DNA from 3 places in the Burkholderia sp. Ac-20345 genome. Region 1 is predicted to be linked to each of the others. Evidence: riboswitches for the same ligand, from Rfam matches in the RefSeq annotation. Region 1 holds a riboswitch; each other region holds the start of a gene.
The links. Region 1 has a riboswitch for cobalamin ahead of G3O06_RS38410 (CbtB-domain containing protein). Riboswitches for the same ligand answer to the same signal wherever they lie in the genome.
Positions count from the first base shown of each region.

Region 1 (3,268 bases):
TGCCGAGGCGGCACAAGTCGATCGAGACGACCGACATCATGCTGCAGATGGTGGCGAGCGGGCGCGGCGTGGCCGCGCTGCCGAGATGGCTGGCCGACGAATACGTGGACCGGATGCCGGTCGTGCCGGTCAAGCTTGGCAAGAAGGGAATCGCGAAGCAGATCTTCCTCGGCATCCGCGACGCGGATGCGTCGATCGACTATCTGGCCGCGTTCGTCGCGCTGGCGCGCGAATCGACGTGGAGCGCGCCGCGCATGCTGCGCTAGGCGCGCCCGGTTCTCAAGTGCGTCAGGCCGCGCGCATGCCGACGCGTTCGCTGCGCTCGACCCACGCGCCGAACAACAGGCCGATCGTCGTCCACATGATCACCTGCATGCCGATGGCCGCCACGCGGAACTTCCACAGCAAGGCCGCCGGGAAATCGGCCGGCAACTCGCTGACCGACGGCAGCCCGATCTGCACGGCCGCGATGATCGCGACGAACACGAGCCCGGCGACGATCGACGCGTTCCACTGCCCGAGCTTCGCCAGCAGATGGCGGCGCACGCTGACCGAGAACACCATCGTCGCGACCGAGATCGCGATCATCAGGAAGAACAGCCCCGTGCGATAGCCGATCGTGTCGGGGTCGCCAACCGACGGCGGATTGGCCGGGTACTTGATGTTCGGCACGATCACGAGCGCGACGAACGACGCCAGCGCGAGCCACGCAGCCAGCGGCCGTGCCGGGAGACGGCTGCCTCGGCCATACGCATACGCAAAGACCAGCGAGAACAGCCCGCCGAATGCCGCGCCGTAGGTCACGACGCCCGTCAGCAGACCGAGGCCGGCTTGCGTGTGGCGGCTGACCAGTTCGGGTTCCGGTGCTTCGCCGTGGGCGGCTTCGGTTTTTTCTTCGAAGGAGATTGCCTGATCGACTTGCGGTTCGCCGACGACTTTCGCGAAACCGAACGTGAGGAGGCCTGCGGCGATGCCTGCGAGCATCCCGCGCATGAGCAGCTTTCCGACCATCGTGACCTCCGCGTCAGTGGCAGGGGAAGCCGAGCAGATGGCGGCCGTCGTGGACGAACTCGTGGACATACATGCCCGGCACCAGCGACGTCGCGCCTTGTTCCGCACCGACGAAATACAGTGCGAGCAACAGGATCAGGCCGACGAACACGGCCCACGGCAACAGTTCACGGACGGGGATGGGTGCCGGCACGACCGCCGGCTTCAGCACTGCTTCGCTCATGGATGCACCTCAGGGGAATCGCGCCCCGACAAATGTTGGATGGGTACGAAGGCAGGTCTGGCTTCCGGGATCATGGATCACCGGTTACAGTGGCGCGACCGCGCCGGGATTGCACCGGCTTCCGCATTTCGTATCCGGCGAATTGTACGCGCGAATGTTCGCGTATTGAAGCGGCGGCAGGTGGACGAGCGCGTCCGTCCCGGATCATCCGAAAACCGACATGAACATGCATGCCTCGCTGCGCCTGATTGCACATGCGTCGACCCGGGCGATGCGCACCGGCACGTTTCCCGACGACGATCCGCTCGACGCGCACGGGCTCGCCGAAGCCGCGGCGCTGCGCGACCGGTGGACGGGCGTCGCAGGCGCGCTCGTGCTGTGCAGCCCGGCCCGCTGTGCGGTGCAGACCGCCGATGCGCTCGGGCTGCGCGCGGACATCGATGACGCACTGCGCGACATCGACTACCGAAACTGGCGCGGCCGGCGGCTACACGACCTCGCGCGCGACCTGCCTGACGAACTGGGTGCGTGGATCGGCGATCCGTCCGCGTCGCCGCACGGCGGCGAATCGTTCGATGCAGCGATGCGCCGCGTCGGCGCATGGTTGAACGCGCTGCAGCACGACCGCGACATCGTCGCCATCACACATGCACCGATCGTTCGCGCGGCCGTCGCGCATGCGCTGCGGATGGATCCCGACGCGGCAACCCGCATCGACGTCGCACCGCTGTCGTGCACGACATTCGCTGCGTCGCCGCACGGATGGATGTTGATCGCCGCCGACGATCGGCGCGACACTGCCACCTAGCCTCCTGCCCTGTTGCGTTCGCGATGTCGGCCACGACGCAAGCCGACATGTCGCGTCGTATCGCAATTGCCTGGCGATGCTCACCTTACGTCGCTGTAAGACACACCGTTCGCACTCCCTGCTGTCATCAAACTGACTGCTAGCCGAAGCTAGGATCGGTCGCGGTTCCCTTACGAGATACCGTCATGAATCAACCTGCTTCGTCTGCCCCGAACAATTCGGGTTCCGTCGAGCGCACCAGGCAGCTCGGCTATGCCGTCTTCCTGCTGGTGCTCGCGATCGGTGCGATCTATATCGCCACCCACCTGATCGACGATCTGTCGCCGATGCGCGAAGGGTCGCTGTTCCCGTACCTGATGCTCGGCGCCGCGCTGCTGATCGCGCTCGGCTTCGAATTCGTCAACGGTTTCCACGACACCGCGAACGCGGTGGCCACCGTGATCTATACGCACTCGCTGACACCGAACGTCGCGGTGATCTGGTCCGGCCTGTGGAACTTCCTCGGCGTGATGATCTCGAGCGGCGCCGTCGCGTTCGGCATCCTGCAACTGCTGCCGGTCGAGCTGATCCTGCAGGTCGGCAGCGGCGCGGGCTTCTCGATGGTGTTCGCGCTGCTGATCGCCGCGATCGTGTGGAACCTCGCGACCTGGTATTTCGGGTTGCCGTCGTCGAGCTCGCATACGCTGATCGGCTCGATCATCGGCGTCGGGCTGATGAACCAGCTGATGCACGGGCCGTCCGGCACGAGCGGCGTCGACTGGGGCCAAGCGCTCGGCGTCGGCAAGTCGCTGCTGCTCTCGCCGCTCGTCGGCTTCCTGTGTGCCGCGCTGCTGCTGCTCGTGCTGAAAACGCTCGTGCGGATTCCGGAACTGTACAAGGAGCCGCCGAAGGACCAGCCGCCGCCGTTCTGGATTCGCTGCCTGCTGATCCTGACCTGCACGGGCGTGTCGTTCGCGCACGGCTCGAACGACGGCCAGAAAGGGATGGGCCTCATCATGCTGATCCTGATCGGCACGGTGCCGACCGCTTATGCACTGAACAAGGCCGTGACGCCGGCCGAGACGCAGACCTTCGTTGCGGTCGCGAACCAGGCAGCCGCGACGTTCGGGAAGTACGCGAACGGCGTCGCGCCGTCCGCGAACCCGCGCGCCGACGTCGAGCTTTACGTGCAGCATCGCGAGCTGACGCCGGCCGTGATCCCCGCCGTGCGGCAGTTGTCCACGTCG
Region 1 covers NZ_JAAGPO010000189.1:4,059-7,326, reverse strand. The annotation lists gene G3O06_RS38420 (LysR family transcriptional regulator) at 1-266, shown strand, start outside; gene G3O06_RS38415 (CbtA family protein) at 289-1,011, opposite strand; gene G3O06_RS38410 (CbtB-domain containing protein) at 1,025-1,234, opposite strand; cobalamin riboswitch at 1,267-1,403, opposite strand; gene G3O06_RS38405 (histidine phosphatase family protein) at 1,455-2,042, shown strand; gene G3O06_RS38400 (inorganic phosphate transporter) at 2,228-3,268, shown strand, end outside.

Region 2 (3,268 bases), on a different contig from region 1:
GAAGCGCCATTCGGCGCGCGTGACGGGCGTGATCGACAGCCGGTTGCCGCGCGCGAGCACGCGCATGTCGGCGAGTTCGTCGTGTTCGCGCAGCGCCGCAAGCGGCACGAGCGGCGATTTTTTTACGTAGCGCACGTCGACGAGCAGCCAGCGCGGCGCTTCCTGATTCGACTTCGGGTCGTAATAGGGGCTTTGGGGATCGAACTGCGTGGGATCGGGGTAGGGCGTCGACGACACTTCGGCGAGGCCCGCGATGCCCGGCTCGGGGCAGCTCGAGTGATAGAACAGCACGCCGTCGCCGATCTTCATCGTGTCGCGCATGAAATTGCGCGCCTGATAGTTGCGCACGCCGGTCCACGGCAGCGAGCGCTGCGGTGCGTTGGCGAGATCGTCGATGCTTGCTTCGTCCGGTTCGGACTTCATCAGCCAGTATTGCATGGATCGTGATCGACGCAGAAAGAGGCTGCTACAAAAGAAAACGGCACCGGGCTTCGCCCGATGCCGTTGGATAGGCCCCCGCCTTGGCCGCTAGGCCGGCATCCTGAACCTGGGGTTCAGAATTGGTCGCAGTTAGCAGCACTTCGGGTACATCAGACAGAGTGACGCGCGCGCCCGTGCTACAAATTTCCGCAACCGTGCACATGGCATTGGTTCAAGGAATATATGACCTTGGCGAACCAGGCAGGGAAGCTGACTGAACTGTGTTTCGTTGCGCCAATTTGACCACCGTTGATCGCCGAGATCAAGGGGAATCGACGCATCGATCAAACGTTACTGCGTCTCGTGCTGTGCGAGCACCGCGCCGAGCTGTTCGTTCATCTGGTGCATTGTACGACGGATTTCTTCCGCCGGAAATGCTTCACCGTGCCGCACGCTCGTTTGCAGCCGCAGCAATTCGGACGCGAGCGACAGCGCCGCCATCACGGCGATGCGATCGGTGCCGCGTACCGAGCTGTTCGAGCGGATTTTCGACATTTCGGCGTCGACGCGCGCGACCGCTTCGAGCAGCGCCGCTTCGGTCTCGGCCGAACAGGCGAGACGATAGGGCTGACCGAGAATCGAGACTTCGATCTGCTTGGTGCTCATGCATGTTCTCCGTGGCTGGCCGCGTCATCGCCATCCGCACGCGCCTGTGCATCCAGCAGGTCGAGCTGGTTGTCGGCTTGCTCCGCGTTTTTCGAGCGCGGGAGCTTTTCGAGAATCGCGTTCAGTTTCACCTGGGCGTCGTCGATCTTTGCCGACAAAGTGTCGCGCTCGGCTGCGAGCGCATTACGTTCGTCGCGCAGTTGCGCGAGTTCCGTGCGGACTGCGTCCGCATCCGCGCGCAATTGCGCGACCTGCTCCTCGAGCGCGAGCCGTTCCGAGTGATAGCGCTTGTTCAGCGAAATCAGACGGCCAATATTTTGAGATAGGGTTTCGAGTTCGTTGAGCATTTGCTGCGTCCTCTAAAGACCCAGCATTTTAGCGCGGAATAACGCGCAATCCGACATCTGTAACGTTTCCAGTCGTAACACCCCTGCTTCTTGCCGCGAATCAGCGCTTCCCATGCGTGTCCGGACGCTTCCTTGACGCTCGCGCGACCCGCTCCTAAACTGGCGCCGCCTCGGTGCTCGCGCGTGGAACGCGCGGTTAAACGGGAAGCAGGGCGTGGGCGCCGGAAGCCCGCCAACCTGCGCTGCCCCCGCAACGGTAAGCGGCCGCGTCCCGTGACGCAGGCCGGCTCGGGCGCGTTTCGCGTGCAGGTCGTGCATGCGGACGCGGGCCACTGCGCGTCATCGCGCGGGAAGGCGAGCCGGACCGCCGCCAGCCCGGATACCGGCCGAGACGGGAAGCCCGCACGGGCTTCGTGACGCGCGGCCTGCGGGGAGGCGGGGCGCGCAATGCTTCATGGAATCTTCTTCGATGCTGACCCCAATCGTCCGCGCGGCGCTCAAGTCACGACCGGCCGGCAGCCGCAAGCAGGTGCGCCGCACGTCGTGTGCGGCGCCGCGCGCGGCATGAGCGCCGCACGCGCCACCGCGATCTGGGCCGCGCTGGCTGTGGCGGTCGCGTTGCTGTTCGTCGCGTCGCTGTCGATCGGCAGTGTGCCGATGTCGCCATGGCAGGCGCTCGCGTCGCTCGTGCCGCATGGCGGCGACGCGCTGTTCGCCGATATCGTCCGCACGCTGCGCCTGCCGCGCGCGCTCGCGGGCTTTGCATGCGGCGCGCTGCTCGCGCTATCCGGTGCACTGCTGCAGGTGCTGTTGCGCAACCCGCTCGCGGAGCCGTACGTGCTCGGCGTGTCGGGCGGTGCGGCCGGTTTCGCGCTCGTCGCGATGATCGCGGGCGGCGCGTGGTGGCTCGTCGATGCGTCGGCGTTCGCCGGTTCGCTCGTGTCGGTCGCGCTCGTGCTCGGTCTCGCGCGCCGCGAGCTGTGGCGCGGCGAGTCGCGCGACGCGTCGCCTCGGCTGTTGCTCACGGGCGTCGTGATCGCGGCGGGGTGGGGCGCGCTCGTCACACTGCTGCTGTCGCTCGCGCCCGAAGCACGGCTGCGCGGGATCATCTTCTGGCTGACGGGCGACCTGAACGGCGTGACCGCGCCGTGGTTCGCGTGGGGTGCGTTGTTGCTGGCCGCATGCGTCGCGCTGCCGGCCGCGCCGCAACTGAACGTGCTGCTGCGCGGCGACGCGACCGCGCTCGCGCTCGGTGTGCCCGTTGCGCGCCTGCGCGTGCGGATCTATCTCGTCGCGTCGCTGGCCGCCGCGGCCGCGGTGACGACAGCCGGCACGATCGGCTTTGTCGGCCTCGTCGTGCCGCATGCGCTGCGGCTCGCCTTCGGCAACGACCAGCGGATGCTGCTGCCGGCCGCGATGCTCGCGGGCGGCGGCGGCGTGATGGCGGCTGACCTGCTCGCACGCACCGCGATCGCGCCCGCGCAACTGCCGGTCGGCGTGATGACCGCATTGATCGGCGTGCCGGTGTTCCTGTGGATGTTGTTGAGGAGGCCGATGCGATGACGGGGGCCGCACTGCATGCCACCACTGGCGACATGAACTACGCGGCCGTCAACCTGACGCTGAAGGCCGGCGCGCGCACGCTGCTCGATGGCTTCACCCGGGCGTTCCGTCCCGGCGAGATCTGGTGCGTCGCCGGGCCGAACGGCGCGGGCAAGACGACGCTGCTTGCAACCCTCGCCGGGCTGCAGCCGCCGGCCGGCGGACGGGTCGAGATCGACGGCCGGCCGCTTGCCGCGTGGCCACCCGAGCAGCTCGCGCAGCGCCGCGCGCTG
Region 2 covers NZ_JAAGPO010000114.1:23,474-26,741, forward strand. The annotation lists gene G3O06_RS31070 (EVE domain-containing protein) at 1-438, opposite strand, end outside; RNA gene ssrS (6S RNA) at 510-691, opposite strand; gene G3O06_RS31080 (cell division protein ZapA) at 772-1,086, opposite strand; gene G3O06_RS31085 (ATPase) at 1,083-1,433, opposite strand; cobalamin riboswitch at 1,588-1,839, shown strand; gene G3O06_RS31090 (iron ABC transporter permease) at 1,881-2,996, shown strand; gene G3O06_RS31095 (ABC transporter ATP-binding protein) at 2,993-3,268, shown strand, end outside.
Region 2: it holds a riboswitch for cobalamin, as region 1 does, so the genes downstream of both, G3O06_RS31090 (iron ABC transporter permease) here and G3O06_RS38410 (CbtB-domain containing protein) in region 1, are expected to answer to the same signal.

Region 3 (3,268 bases), on a different contig from region 1:
GCTGCGCGGCCGTCACGCCCGCGCGGAAACCGACGCCGAGCGCGACGCGCATCATGCGCCGCTGCCGAGCGCGGCACGTACCGCGGGATCGGCGGCGAACGCCGCGACGCGGCCGATCACGACGATCGCCGGCGAGCCGATGCCGGTTGCCCCGACGCGTTCGACGAGCGTGTCGAGCGTCGCGAGCACGTGCCGCTGCCCGGGGCGCGTCGCGTTCTCGATCGCCGCGCACGGCGTATCGCCGGGCAGGCCGCCGTCGCGCAGCGCGGTTGCAATCGCGTCGAGCCGGCGGATGCCCATGTAGATGACGATCGTCATGCGCGTGGCCGCGAGCGCGCGCCAGTCGGGTTCATCGGCGCCCGCGCCGTGGCCCGTGACGAAGATCACCCCCTGAGCGTCGCCGCGCTGCGTGACCGGTATGCCGATTGCGGCCGGCGCGGCGATGCCCGCGGTGACGCCGTTCACGACCTCGACCGGGAATCCCGCCGCGCCGAGCGCGGTCAGCTCCTCGCCGCCGCGGCCGAACACGAACGGATCGCCGCCTTTGAGCCGCGCGACGCTGCGGCCCGCTTGCAGATGCGCGAGCATCGCGGCGACGATCGCTTCCTGCGGCGTCGACGCATGACCGCCGCGCTTGCCGACGTGCTCGATGAGCGCATCGGCACGCGCATGGCGCAGCACGTCGGGATTCACGAGATCGTCGACGAGCAGCACGTCCGCCGCGCCGATCGCGTGGGCGGCCTTGAGCGTCAGCAGGTCGGCGTCGCCGGGGCCGGCGCCGATGAGCCAGGCGCGGCTCATCGGGCGTGGCACGGCGCGCACCGTGTCGAAACAGTGAAACAGGGCAGGCAGGCGGCGCGGCGGCGGCCAGCGGACAGGTCAGGCATGACGGATCGAACGAAGCCCGCGCGGACGCGGGCAAAATGCGCACCCCATCCGTCCCCCGCGGATCGGGCGTTCGGCGAGCGTCGGGCTCGCCCCTTGCGTCGGCCGGTATCCGGGCTGGCCGCTTGCCAGGCCGCAGCCTTCCCGCCCGGCTGAAGGGCAGTGGCATCGTGGGCGGCATGGACGCGTGCGCGGGGAAGCGCGTCGCGCGGGCGGCGTACCGTTGCGGGGACAGCACAGGCCGGGCGGTGGTCCGCCTCCTGTTTCCCGTTTAACTGCAGGCGCGGAATGCGCATGCGAGCACCGAACGCGGCGCATACGATAGCACAGCGATCCACCCGTGCGAACCGCCGCGCACGGCTTCCGGCCACGCGCGCCGGGCATGGGAAACCGGGCCCGGCGGCCCGTTCCGCCTTGACGCTCCCCGCACCGCCGCCTACACTCGCACGCGTTTTGGTGCTCGCGCGCGCCGCTCCGGCATGCGCAGTTAAACGGGAAACAGGAAGCCTGCCTGCGCCGCAGTCGAGCCAACCTGTGCTGCCCCCGCAACGGTAAGCGAACGCGTCGCGCGCAAGTGTGACGCAACGCCGCTTCGCCGCATGCCGCGCGCATGCGGACGACCGCCACTGGATGCCGCGTGCATCCGGGAAGGCGAAGCGGCGTGTTCGCCAGCCCGGATACCGGCCTAAACGTTGGGGTTCAGCGCCGCGGGGAGGCGGCGCATCGTCCACGGCCGCAGCAGGCCCGACGCCCGCGTGTCGCCCGTTTCCTCCGCCGATCCGTCCCTGCGCGAACCCGCGCCGGCCGGCGCGGCGAACGGCAGGCGGCGTGCAGCGGGCCAGCGGCAGCCGTGTTGGCACTCACGATGTCGACCGTTCGCAAGGAAGCACCATGTCCGATTCGTCGTACCACCTGTCCCGCGACTGTCCGTCCGGACCGCGCGACGGCACGCCTGCGATCCGCCAGATGAACTGCCACGCCGCCATCGACGCGACGATCCCGTCCTGATTCCATCTTCGACACCGGACCTACCATGACCCTACGCAAGCTTCCCGTCACGATCGTCACGGGCTTTCTCGGCAGCGGCAAGACGACGCTGATGCGCCACATCCTGCAGCACGCCGAAGGCCGCCGCATCGCGGTGATCGTCAACGAATTCGGCGAGCTCGGCATCGACGGCGAAATCCTCAAGGGCTGCGGCATCGGCTGCGAGGATGCCGAGGGCGCGCAGGGCGAAGCGGCGGGCCAGCTATACGAACTCGCGAACGGCTGCCTGTGCTGCACCGTGCAGGAAGAGTTCTATCCGGTGATGGAAGCGCTCGTCGAGCGCCGCGCGGACATCGACCACGTGCTGATCGAAACCTCGGGCCTCGCGCTGCCGAAGCCGCTCGTGCAGGCGTTCAACTGGCCGACGATCCGCAACAGCTTCACGGTCGACGCGGTCGTGACCGTCGTCGACGGGCCGGCCGCCGCAAGCGGCCAGTTCGCGGAAAACCCGCAGGCCGTCGACGCGCAGCGCCGCGCCGATCCGAACCTCGACCACGAATCGCCGCTGCACGAGCTGTTCGCCGATCAACTGTCGTCCGCCGATCTCGTGATCGTGAACAAGGCCGATCTCGTCGGCGATACGGAGTTTGCACAGATCGAAACCGCGATCCGCGACGAAATCCCGCCGCAGGTGAAGATCGTGCGCGCGACGCGCGGCGAACTCGACCTCGCACTGCTGCTCGGCCTCGAATCGGCATCGGAAGAAACGATCCACCTGCGTCACGATCATCACGGCTCGGCCGACGACGGCGATCACGATCACCATCACGACGATTTCGACTCGGTGGTCGTGTCGGGCGACGCCGGCACGCGCGAAGCGACGATCGCGGCGCTGCAGCGCGTCGTCGAGGCGCACACGATCTATCGCGCGAAAGGCTTCGCCGCGCTGCCCGGCGCGCCGATGCGGCTCGTCATCCAGGGCGTCGGGCGCCGCTTCGACAGCTATTTCGACCGTCGCTGGCAGGACGGCGAAACGCGCGCGAGCCGCTTCGTGCTGATCGGCGAGGATCTCGACGCGGCCGCGCTGCAACGCGCGTTCGACGCCGCGTGCGCGGCCGAGCCGCAACAGGCGTAACGCACGATGCATCTGCTGCGCACCACACCGGGAGGCTTCGTCGACGATACTCAGGGTGTCGTCCGGATCGACCAGCAGCCGGCCGAGATCGTGATCCTGAGTTCGGCCGACACGACGCTGTCGCTGCTCGCGAGCGTCGTGCCGCACCTGCCGGCCGGCTTCCCGAGCGTGCGGCTCGCGAACGTCACGTTCCTGCGGCAGCCGGCGTCGGTCGACTTCTACGTCGACGACGTGCTGCAGCATGCGAAGTCGGTCGTGATC
Region 3 covers NZ_JAAGPO010000199.1:2,073-5,340, reverse strand. The annotation lists gene G3O06_RS39415 (cobalamin biosynthesis protein) at 1-55, opposite strand, end outside; gene cobA (uroporphyrinogen-III C-methyltransferase) at 52-801, opposite strand; cobalamin riboswitch at 971-1,208, opposite strand; cobalamin riboswitch at 1,323-1,589, shown strand; gene cobW (cobalamin biosynthesis protein CobW) at 1,919-3,007, shown strand; partial or broken gene cobN (cobaltochelatase subunit CobN) at 3,014-3,268, shown strand, end outside.
Region 3: it holds a riboswitch for cobalamin, as region 1 does, so the genes downstream of both, cobW (cobalamin biosynthesis protein CobW) here and G3O06_RS38410 (CbtB-domain containing protein) in region 1, are expected to answer to the same signal.